2 regions of the Kitasatospora sp. NPDC089797 genome follow, and region 2 is predicted to be linked to the other one. Evidence: predicted binding sites of a transcription regulator. Region 2 holds the regulator's gene; the other holds the start of a gene.
What was found. The regulator HrcA, encoded in region 2, represses chaperone genes, less so after heat shock. The targets are predictions, from matches to a motif close to TTNGCACTCNGNNNNNCNGAGTGCNAA.

Region 1 (5,671 bases), on a different contig from region 2:
CCCGGAACCGCCGCCAGGTACCAGCCGCGCACCACCGACAGCACCATCAGCAGCGGGACGGCCACCATCAGCGCCCGCCACGGCGCGGCCAGCTCGAACCAGCTGGTGTAGACGTTGTCCGAGAACGCCGCCACCGGCGTCAGCACCGCCGCCGCCAGCAGCAGACCGCGCTCCCGCCAACCGGGCGCCGGCAGCGCGTCCCTCGGCGCGGCCAGCAGCACCAGCGCCCAGAGCACGAACGGGCCGTCCCACTGGAAGGCGTAGAGGAAGTCCCAGAGCGGCTGGGCGGCGCCCGGATCGGCCGCCGCCCAGGCCAGGTCCAGCGCCGCCGCCAGCGCCGACACCCCGGCCAGCAGCTTGGCCGCCGACCACTGGCCGAACAGCGCCGCGACACCGGAGAGCATCGCCGTCGCCAGCAGCGCCCAGTAGACCAGGAAGTGCAGCGGACCCCACCCGCCGTGCGGCGTACCGGCCTCCAGGTGACGCAGCAGCGTCTCGCCGGCCGCCAGCCCACCGGCCGCCCCGGCCACCAGCGGAGCGGCCAGCGTCGCCAGCCGTCCGCCCCGGGACGTCGAGGTCAGCCCGGTCCGCATCCGCAGCCCGTAGGCGCCCAGGTCGAACAGCTCCCGGACGGTGGCGACCGGGCCCGCGCCCTCCGTGGTGTCGGCGAAGACGTCGACCAGCTCGTCGCCCCGCTCGCGGCGGTAGCGCCCCGGGTAGAGCGCCAGCGCGGTCCGCACCGCCACGGTCGAACCCGTGCTCATGCTCATGCGAAGGAACCCCCGATCCTCGGGCTGACCGCCGGGAAGGCGGCCGACAGCCGCCGCTCGGCCTCCGTGGCCACCGCCCGCAGCCGCTCGGCCTCGGTGGCCAGCGCGCCGCGGCCGGCGTCGGTCAGCGCGTAACTGCGCCGGGCCCGGCCGTCCACGACCTCCTCGGCGGCGACCTCGATCAGGCCCTGGGACAGCAGCCGGTCGAGCGCGCCGTAGAGCGTGCCGGTGCGCATCTTGACCCGGCCGTCCGAGATCGCGGCGATCTCCTGGATGAGCGCGTAGCCGTGCCGCGGGGCATCGGCCAGCGCGGTGAGCAGAAGCAGCGTCGGCTCCTGCATGGAGCGTTCTGTCATACGCCTACATATATCGCCGAACGGCACATCCCGTCCACCGGAACGACCCGCCAGAATGTGTCCCATGCCGACCGAGGACCTGCTCGCCGCCTGGACCGCCCTGCTGCACCGCTGCGGCACCGCCGACGACCCCGCGCCGTACGGCCGCGAACTGCTGCGCCGCTGGTCCGAGCCGCAGCGCCGCTACCACACCGCCGACCACCTGCGCGCGGTGCTCGGCCACGTCGACGCCCTGGCCGGGCACGCCGCCGACCCGGACACCGTCCGGCTCGCCGCCTGGTTCCACGACGCCGTGTACCGGCCCGACCGCACCGAGAACGAGGAGCGCAGCGCCGCCCTGGCCGTCCGCGCGCTGACCGCCGCCGGTCTGCCCGCCGGGCGGGTCGCCGAGGTCGAACGCCTGGTCCTGCTCACCGTCACCCACGACCCGGCCCCCGGCGACCGCGACGGCGAGGTGCTCTGCGACGCCGACCTCGCCGTGCTCGGCGGCACCCCGGAGGCCTACGCCGGGTACGCGGCCGCCGTCCGGGAGGAGTACGGCTTCGTCCCGGAGCCGGCCTTCCGGACCGGCCGGGCGGCCGTCCTGAGCGGGCTCCTGGCGCTCCCGGCGCTCTACCGCACCCCCGCCGCCCGCGAGCGCTTCACAGAGGCGGCCCGCACCAACCTGACCGTCGAACTCGACGGCCTCCAGGACCCGTCGGCGACCGTCTAGGACCCGGCCCGCCGGGCCAGCACCCGGTCCGCGGCCGCGAATCCGGCCATCACGGAAGGCATCCGCCCCACCACGGCCCACCAGTCGTCCTGACCGGCCCCCGTCGCCTCGACCACGGCCCACCACAGCCCGAGGCCGCAACAGCCGCCCACCACACCCCACACCCAGCGCCCCATGCACGGACCCTAGATCAGCTCCCCGACCGCCGCCACCACCGCGCCCTGCTTGCCGCACACCCAGTGCGGCTCCGGCCCCAACTCCGGCTCCACGCCGAGCGCGTGCGGGTCCCCGTCGGCGGCGCAGGCGGCGCACAGCGGCCACCGCCCGTACGCCTCCAGCAGCGCGTCCTGGACGTCCTGGGCGACCAGCCCGAGCACGTAGTCGGTGCCGTCCGGCCACTGCTCCAGCCACCAGCGGCGGTGGGTGACGGCCTGCTCCACCAGCGAGACGACGGCGGCGTCCGCCACGTCCCGTGCGGTGAGGTCGGCCAGGATCAGCGCCCGCGCGTTGTGCAGGGCGGTCTCGATGTCGTCGGAAGCCATCCGTCCATTCTCCGCGGAAAGGCCCGAAGGCCGAAACGCCGCGTGGGCGGCCCCCCGAAGGGGACCGCCCACGCGGACGGGGATCGACGATCCGATCGGAGACCGATCAGGATCAGAAGTCCATGTCACCGCCCGGCATGCCGCCGCCGGCGGCCGCGGCGGCCTTCTCCGGCTTGTCGGCGATGACGGCCTCGGTGGTGAGGAACAGCGCCGCGATGGAGGCGGCGTTCTGCAGCGCGGAGCGGGTGACCTTGGCCGGGTCGATGATGCCCGCGGCGACCAGGTCGACGTACTCGTTGGTGGCGGCGTTCAGGCCGTGACCGGCGGGGAGGTTGCGCACCTTCTCCACCACGACGCCGCCCTCGAGGCCGGCGTTGGTCGCGATCTGCTTGATCGGGGCCTCCAGCGCGACCTTGACGATGTTGGCACCGGTGGCCTCGTCGCCGTCCAGCTCCAGCTTGTCGAAGGCGATACCGGCCTGCAGCAGGGCGACGCCACCACCGGCGACGATGCCCTCCTCGACGGCGGCCTTGGCGTTGCGGACGGCGTCCTCGATGCGGTGCTTGCGCTCCTTGAGCTCCACCTCGGTGGCCGCGCCGGCCTTGATGACGGCCACGCCGCCGGCCAGCTTGGCGAGGCGCTCCTGGAGCTTCTCGCGGTCGTAGTCCGAGTCGCTGTTCTCGATCTCGGCGCGGATCTGGTTCACCCGACCGGCGACCTGCTCGCTGTCGCCGCCACCGTCGACGATGGTGGTCTCGTCCTTGGTGATGACCACCTTGCGGGCGGTGCCCAGCAGGTCGATGCCGGCGTTCTCGAGCTTGAGGCCGACCTCCTCGGAGATCACGGTGCCACCGGTGAGGATGGCGATGTCGCCGAGCATGGCCTTGCGGCGGTCGCCGAAGCCCGGGGCCTTGACGGCGACGGACTTGAAGGTGCCGCGGATCTTGTTCACGACCAGGGTCGACAGGGCCTCGCCCTCGACGTCCTCGGCGATGATGACGAGCGGCTTGCCGCTCTGCATGACCTTCTCCAGCAGCGGGAGGAGGTCCTTGACCGAGCCGATCTTGGAGTTGGCGATGAGGATGTACGGGTCCTCGAAGGTCGCCTCCATGCGCTCCAGGTCGGTGGCGAAGTAGGCGGAGATGTAGCCCTTGTCGAAGCGCATGCCCTCGGTGAGCTCGAGCTCCAGACCGAAGGTGTTGCTCTCCTCGACGGTGATGACGCCTTCCTTGCCGACCTTGTCCATGGCCTCGGCGATGAGCTCGCCGATCTGGGTGTCAGCGGCGGAGATGGAGGCGGTGGAGGCGATCTGCTCCTTGGTCTCCACGTCCTTGGCCTGGGCCAGCAGCTGGTCCGAGACGGCGGCGACGGCCTTCTCGATGCCGCGCTTCAGGGCCATCGGGTTGGCGCCGGCGGCGACGTTGCGCAGACCCTCGCGAACCAGGGCCTGGGCGAGCACGGTGGCGGTGGTGGTGCCGTCGCCCGCGACGTCGTCCGTCTTCTTGGCGACCTCCTTGACGAGCTCCGCACCGATCTTCTCGTACGGGTCCTCGAGCTCGATCTCCTTGGCGATGGAGACACCGTCGTTGGTGATCGTGGGGGCGCCCCACTTCTTCTCCAGCACGACGTTGCGGCCCTTGGGGCCGAGCGTGACCTTCACTGCGTCGGCGAGCTGGTTCATGCCACGCTCAAGGCCGCGGCGAGCTTCCTCATCAAAGGCGATGATCTTGGCCATCAGAAGTGGTCCTCCGGGACACGGTCGACTGCTCGGACCAAGGGGTGCCCGCGACGGACGGCCCTGGTGCGCGGAGGTCCATTCCCCTACCGCTCCCGGGGGCCTCACCGACCCGGTCCGCTGTCACTCTCACACTGTGAGTGCTAACGCCAATGATTAGCACTCCGGGTGGTCGAGTGCAAGCCCAATCGGCAACCCGCGAGCCGTTCCCCGGGCCCGCACCGGGCCCGCACCGGGCCCGCACCGGGCCCCGGCCGGGGCGCCGCGGGAACGCGAACGGGCCCGTACGACACATGTCGTACGGGCCCGTCGCGAAGCGAGAGGTCCACCAGCAGTGGGCCGCGCCGAGCTCCTGGAGCCGGAAGGGGTCAGACCGCCGCGCGGACCATGTCCGCCTGCGGGCCCTTCTGTCCCTGGGAGATCTCGAACTCGACCCGCTGGCCCTCCTCGAGGGTGCGGTAGCCGTCCATCTGGATCGCGCTGTAGTGGACGAAGACGTCCGCACCACCGTCGACCGCGATGAAGCCGTAGCCCTTCTCCGCGTTGAACCACTTGACGGTGCCCTGAGCCATTCCGAACTCCCCTAGTGCTGTGCTGGCCCTTCACGGTCCCGCAGGTCGCGGGCCCGGGTCTGGTTTTGAAGGCCGGCCCGGGGAACCCCCCCTGGGCGCAGCCGTGCACGCCGTAATCCCCCGCACCCGGGACGCCGGGCGGCTTCCGTGAGCGGTTGATTACGTCGACCGCCGCTGAATGTATCCGGATCGACGCCCTCTGCAACAGGGTCAGCCGCCGGGAATTCCAGGGGTCCATCAAGAGACAACAGCGAACAAACCGGGAGGAAATCGGCATTACGCGCCGGACATAGCGGACGAATTACTCAAATGCCTGCAGGAATTCTGACATCTGCCTGACATGTTTCCCGGCCCGGCGCCCCGGCCGGTCCCAGCGGCCGGACGACCTCCGGCGACGCACCCCGTCCGCCGGGAGCGGAGCCCTGTTCCCAGCAGAGCCACACTCTACTCCGACTCGACCCGGAATATTCCCGCCGAAATGCAGGCGGCCGCCCGCACCCACGGAGAGTCGAATTCCGTGCGTACGGGCGGCGCGGGGAAAGGGACGGGACGGCTCAGCAGCCGCCGGCCACCGCCGGAATGATCGAGATGCCGGCGCCGTCCGCGATCTCGGTCGCCAGGCCCTCGGCGAACCGCACGTCGTCGTCGTTCACGTACACGTTGACGAAGCGGCGCAGCTTGCCGGTGTCGTCCAGGATGCGGGCCGAGATGCCCGCGTGGTTCAGCTCCAGGTCGGCGATGACCTCGGCCAGGGTGGCGCCCTCGGCGGTCACCTCGGCGGCGCCGCCGGTGTAGGTGCGCAGGATGGTGGGGATGCGGACGTTGGCGCTCATGGCTCTCCTTGCGGGGTGGGGGTGGTTCAGGCGGACGCGAGGCCGGCCGCGTGGAAGGCGTCCAGCGTCGGGCGGATGACGGCGGTCATCCCGGCCTCGGAGACGGCGTCCAGGGTCTTCAGGCCGTCGCCGGTGTTGATCGCCACGGTCT
Region 2 (5,671 bases):
CCGCCGTGCCGCCGCCAAGGCCCTCGCCGACGGCCTCCTCGCCGAGGAGCCGTACGGGCAGGGCCGCGCCGCCCTCACCCTCCAGGGCCGCCTCCTGGCGGACGGCGTCGTCCGTGACCTGGTGGACTGATAGTCGTTAACGTGGTGTCAGCCGTCGGAGGGAGCGTGCGATGACCGCCATCGATGATCGGATGACCGGGATCTTCGAGAACCTGGAGGTCCCTGAAGGCTTCAAGGCCGAACTCATCAGGGGGGAAATCGTGATGATGGCCGGGCCCGACATGGTCCACAACCTCATCATCCGGGCGATCCAGCACCAGGCGCCGTACGCCCGGTGGAATGCCCTGACCACCCAGGATGTGGCCTTTCCTCGCGACGCCAGCGAGCCACAGCCGGACCTGGTCGTGTTCGAGCGTGGAACAGTGGAGGAGCACGGCCGGCTGTTGCCCGCGCTCGCGGTGACCCTGGTGGTCGAGGTGGTCTCGAAGACCAGCGTCCTGCGCGACTACCAGACCAAGCGGGAACTCTATGCGGAGGGCCAGATTCCCGCCTACCTGATCGTCGACCCGATCAAGGGCGTTTGTGTGCTGCTCACCGAACCTGGCCGGGCGGCCACCTCGGGCCAGCCGGACTATGCGGTTGAGCGGACCGCGAAGTTCGGTGAGCCGATCCCGCTGGACGTGCTGGAGCTCACTCTGGACACCTCGGAGTTCCAGACCTACTCCTGACCCGGCAGGGCCGTGAAGTCGATCAACTCCTCGACCTTGGCGAGGAGTTCGGGCTCCAGGTCCTTGTAGCTGTCCACCGTCGACAGGATCCGCTTCCAGGCGGCCGGGGTGTCCACCGGCCAGCCGAGGCGGCGGCAGGTGCCCTCCTTCCAGTCCTCGCCCCGGGGGACGGCGGGCCAGGCGGGGATGCCGACCGAGGAGGGCTTCACGGCCTGCCAGACGTCGATGTAGGGGTGGCCGACGACCAGCACCGAGTCGCCGGTGACCTGGGCGGCGATCCGGTGCTCCTTGGTGCCCGGGAGCAGGTGGTCGACCAGGACGCCGAGGCGGCGGCCGGGGCCGGGGGCGAAGTCGGCGACGATCGCGGGGAGGTCGTCGATGCCCCGGAGGTACTCCACGACGACGCCCTCGATCCGCAGGTCGTCGCCCCAGACCCGCTCGACCAGCTCGGCGTCGTGCCGTCCCTCGACGTAGATCCGGGACTCGCGGGCGACCCGGGCCCGGGCGCCGGGGACGGCGAGGGAGCCGGAGGCCGTGCGGGCGGGGGTGCGCGGCGCGGCAGGGGCGGCGGGGCGGACCAGGGTGACGGTCCGGCCCTCCAGCAGGAAGCCGCGCGGGACCAGCGGGAAGACCCGGTGCTTGCCGAAGCGGTCCTCCAGGGTGACGGTGAACCCCTCGGCCGTCTTCTCGCAGCGCACCACCGCCCCGCAGAAGCCGCTGGCCGCCTCCTCGACCACCAGGTCCCGCTCGGCCGGCACCTCGGGCGCCGGCTGCTGCTTCTTCCACGGCGGGGTGAGGTCGGGTCCGTACTGGTGGCTGCGCATGGGGGCGAGTCTACGGACGGCCCGTCAGAGGCCCGGCGCGCCCCACACCGGGAACCAGCGGCTGAGGTCCTTCTCCAGCCGCAGGTCGTTCCCCAGCAGCGCGTTGACCTGGAGCTCCAGCGGGCTGTTGCGCCGCTCCCCGCCGCCCGGCATCGGGGCGAACGGGTAGAAGGTGCCGCGCTTGTAGAGGTAGACCAGGGCCAGCGACTGCCCCTCCGCGTTGCGGAAGCCGACCAGCGAGCAGAGCAGCTGCGGGCCGAAGCCGTTGGCCTCCAGCTCGCTGTTGACCGCGTGCAGGTCGTTGACCAGCTCCGGCAGCTCCTCGGGGGTGTGCCGGGCGAGCAGCCAGGAGTAGCCGTAGCCGTCCTTGGAGGCCTCCACCGGGACGCCGCCGCGCTCGGTGTCGGCGTCCAGCAGGGCCCGGACCTGCTGTTCCACCTGGACGAAGGCCCCGCCCTCGACGGCGGCGAAGCAGACCGAGCCGAGCCCGGTGGGCAGGAAGCCCGCCCCGGCCTCCAGGGTGAGCGCGGCGGACGGCAGGCCGAACAGCTGGTCGAGGTCGGGCTTGACGGGCTTGGTGCGGCCGAACAGGGCGTCCAGGATTCCCACGGGGGTCCCTTCCGGGTAGGGGTCAGCGGCCGAGCTGCTCGGAGATCTTCGCCAGCTGGGCCAGCCGCTTCTCCAGCGTCGGGTGGGTGGAGAGCAGCTGGGAGGCGGTCTCCCGGGCGCTCAGCGCGGGGGCGAAGTAGAAGGCGTTGTACGGCTGGGACTTGCGCAGGTCCTCGGTGGGGATGGCGGCGATCTGCCCGGTGACCTTGGTGAGGGCCGAGGCCAGTGCGCTGGGCCGGCCGGTGAGCTGCGCGGCGGCCCGGTCGGCGGCCAGCTCCCGGTAGCGGGACAGCAGCCGGGTGAGCAGGAAGCTGATCGCGTAGACCACGATCGACACCAGCGGGATGATCAGCGCGGCGATGGCCGCGTTCTGGTCGTTGCTGTTGCGGTTGCCGCCCATGAACCCGCCGTACATCGCGATCCGGGTCATCGCCCCGGCGAGCACGCCGAGGAACCCGGCGATGGTCATCACCGCGACGTCCCGGTGGGCGACGTGCGACAGCTCGTGCGCGAGGACGCCCTCCAGCTCCTCCGGTTCGAGCCGGCGCAGCAGGCCGGTGGTGACGCAGACCACCGCGTTCTGCGGGTTGCGGCCGGTGGCGAAGGCGTTCGGCATGTCGTTGTCGGCGACCGCCACGCGCGGTTTGGGCATGTCGGCCAGGGCGCAGAGCCGGTCGACCGTGCCGTGCAGCTGGGGGTACTGCTCCGGGGTCACCTCGTGGGCGCCCATGGCCCGCTCGGTGATCTTGTCGCTGAACCAGAACTGGGCCACGAACAGCCCGCCGGAGATCAGCACGATCAGCGGCCAGGCCCCGCGCAGCAGCACGATCAGCAGGCCCGTGAAACCGACGTACAGCAGCCCGATCACGAACATCGTCCCGACCATGCGGCTGGTCAGGCCGCGGTCCGGCGCGAAGCGGGTGTGCTGGCCCGAGCTCGACATCGCTTGCTCCTCCGTTCGCCGTCGCTTTCGATGCTGCCACCCGGACGGCCCCGGGGCACCACCCGCGCGCACGGAGTGTCGGGGCGGCCGTCCGGAACTGCGGGCAGGATCACCCCGGCCGGGCCGTTCCTGCGGTAGGACCCGGGCCGTACACTGGCAGGTACGGTTTTGGCACTCGTGCGTGCAGAGTGCCAGGGTCGGGGTCCTCCCCGGAGCGGCTCGCAGCATCACAGACGGACAACGTGCGAAGACGGAGGTGCGTGCCCCATGGCCGGAGAGGTCCGCCAACTGGACGACCGCAAGCTCGCCGTGCTGCGCGCGATCGTCCAGGACTACGTGGGCACGGAGGAGCCGGTCGGCTCCAAGGCCCTGGTGGAACGGCACAACCTCGGGGTGTCCCCGGCCACGGTGCGCAACGACATGGCCGCGCTGGAGGAGGAGGGGTACATCCACCAGCCGCACACCAGTGCGGGGCGGATCCCCACCGACAAGGGCTACCGGCTGTTCGTCGACAAGCTCGCCGAGATCAAGCCGATGAGCTCCCCGGAGCGCCGCGCGATCCGGCACTTCCTCGACGGCGCGGTCGACCTGGACGACGTGGTCATGCGCACGGTGCGGCTGCTCGCCCAGTTGACCCGCCAGGTGGCCGTGGTGCAGTACCCCTCGCTGACCCGTTCCACGGTCCGGCACATCGAGCTGGTGGCGCTGGCCCCGGCGAAGGTGATGCTGGTGCTGATCACCAACACCGGCCGGGTCGAGCAGCGGATGGTCGACTGCCCGGGCACGGTCGGCGAGACGGTCCTGGCGGACCTGCGCTCGCGGATCAACGCGCGGGCGGCCGGCCAGCGGCTGCCGGACGTCCCGGGGCTGCTGGAGGAACTCCCGGCGGCCTTCGAGCAGGCCGACCGGCCGACCGTCAGTACGGTCCTGGCGACGCTGTTCGAGGCGCTCGCCGAACAGAACGAGGAGCGGATCATGCTGGCCGGCACGGCCAACCTGACCCGCTTCGGGCACGACTTCCCGCTCACCATCCAGCCGGTGCTGGAGGCGCTGGAGGAACAGGTCGTCCTGCTCCGCCTCCTGGGTGAGACCACGGACGCCGCGATGACGGTCCGGATCGGGCGGGAGAACGCGTACGAGGGGCTGAATTCCACCTCGGTCGTCTCGGTCGGTTACGGTTCGGGCGACGAGAGCGTGGCCAAACTGGGTGTGATCGGTCCGACCCGGATGGACTACCCGGGCACAATGGGGGCGGTGCGGGCGGTGGCACGGTACGTGGGCCAGATCCTGGCCGAGTCGTAGCACAGCAGCCGCCGTCGAGGGGTTCGACGGCGGAGACCAGTCGCAGCAGCACTACTACAGGCGGAACAAGCGGAGCATTTGGTGGCCACGGACTACTACGCGGTACTCGGCGTCCGACGGGATGCGGGGCAGGACGAGATCAAGAAGGCGTTCCGGCGCCTGGCACGCGAACTGCACCCGGACGTCAACCCGGACCCGAAGACGCAGGAGCGGTTCAAGGAGATCAACGCCGCCTACGAGGTGCTCTCCGATCCGCAGAAGCGCCAGGTCTACGACCTCGGGGGCGACCCGCTGTCGCCCGGCGGCGGCGGCGCGGGCGGCTTCGGGGCCGGCGCGGCGGGCTTCGGCTTCTCCGACATCATGGACGCCTTCTTCGGCGCCGCGGCCGGCCAGCGCGGCCCGCGCTCGCGCACCCGCCGCGGCCAGGACGCCATGATCCGGCTGGAGATCACCCTGGAGGAGGCCGCCTTCGGCACCACCAAGGAGCTCCAGGTCGACACCGCCGTCACCTGCACCACGTGCAGCGGCGAGGGCGCGGCCCCCGGCACCTCCGCGCAGACCTGTGACATGTGCCGCGGCAAGGGCGAGGTCTCCCAGGTGACCCGCTCCTTCCTGGGCCAGGTCATGACCTCCCGCCCGTGCCCGCAGTGCCAGGGCTTCGGCACCGTCGTGCCGACCCCGTGCCCCGAGTGCGCCGGCGACGGCCGGGTGCGCGCCCGTCGCACCCTGACGGTCAAGATCCCGGCGGGCGTGGACAACGGCACCCGCATCCAGCTGGCCGGCGAGGGCGAGGTCGGCCCCGGCGGCGGCCCGGCCGGCGACCTGTACGTCGAGATCGCCGAGACCACCCACGCGGTGTTCCAGCGGCGCGGCGACGACCTGCACTGCACCGTCACCATCCCGATGACGGCCGCCTCGCTCGGCACCCAGGTGCCGCTGCAGACCCTGGACGGGCTGGAGGAGGTCGACATCCGGCCCGGCACCCAGTCCGGCCAGTCGATCCCGCTGCACGGCCGGGGCATCACCCACCTGCGCGGCGGCGGCCGGGGCGACCTGATAGTGCACGTCGAGGTGCAGACGCCCACCAAGCTCGACGCCGAGCAGGAGGAGCTGCTGCGCCGGCTCGCCGTGCTGCGCGGGGAGGAGCGCCCGTCCGGCCAGTTCGCGCCGGGCCAGCAGGGGCTGTTCTCGCGCCTGAAGGACGCCTTCAACGGCCGGTAGTCGTCCACGCAGGGGTGCCGGGGGCTGGTCCCCGGCACCCCTGC

Region 1: a site for HrcA is predicted at 4,272-4,298, ahead of groL (chaperonin GroEL). Genes of this name have one in related genera too.

What each region holds. Positions count from the first base shown of each region.
Region 1 is NZ_JBFBGS010000027.1:8,370-14,040, reverse strand. Features, by position in the region: gene AB0O91_RS22415 (hypothetical protein) at 1-770, opposite strand, end outside; gene AB0O91_RS22410 (PadR family transcriptional regulator) at 767-1,126, opposite strand; gene AB0O91_RS22405 (hypothetical protein) at 1,191-1,838, shown strand; gene AB0O91_RS22400 (hypothetical protein) at 1,835-2,014, opposite strand; gene AB0O91_RS22395 (hypothetical protein) at 2,024-2,380, opposite strand; gene groL (chaperonin GroEL) at 2,493-4,115, opposite strand; gene AB0O91_RS22385 (cold-shock protein) at 4,484-4,687, opposite strand; gene AB0O91_RS22380 (MoaD/ThiS family protein) at 5,242-5,520, opposite strand; gene thrC (threonine synthase) at 5,547-5,671, opposite strand, start outside.
Region 2 is NZ_JBFBGS010000046.1:17,206-22,876, forward strand. Features, by position in the region: gene hemW (radical SAM family heme chaperone HemW) at 1-130, shown strand, start outside; gene AB0O91_RS30580 (Uma2 family endonuclease) at 171-728, shown strand; gene AB0O91_RS30585 (DUF3097 domain-containing protein) at 719-1,552, opposite strand; gene AB0O91_RS30590 (hypothetical protein) at 1,577-2,161, opposite strand; gene htpX (zinc metalloprotease HtpX) at 2,184-3,104, opposite strand; gene hrcA (heat-inducible transcriptional repressor HrcA) at 3,372-4,406, shown strand; gene dnaJ (molecular chaperone DnaJ) at 4,488-5,627, shown strand.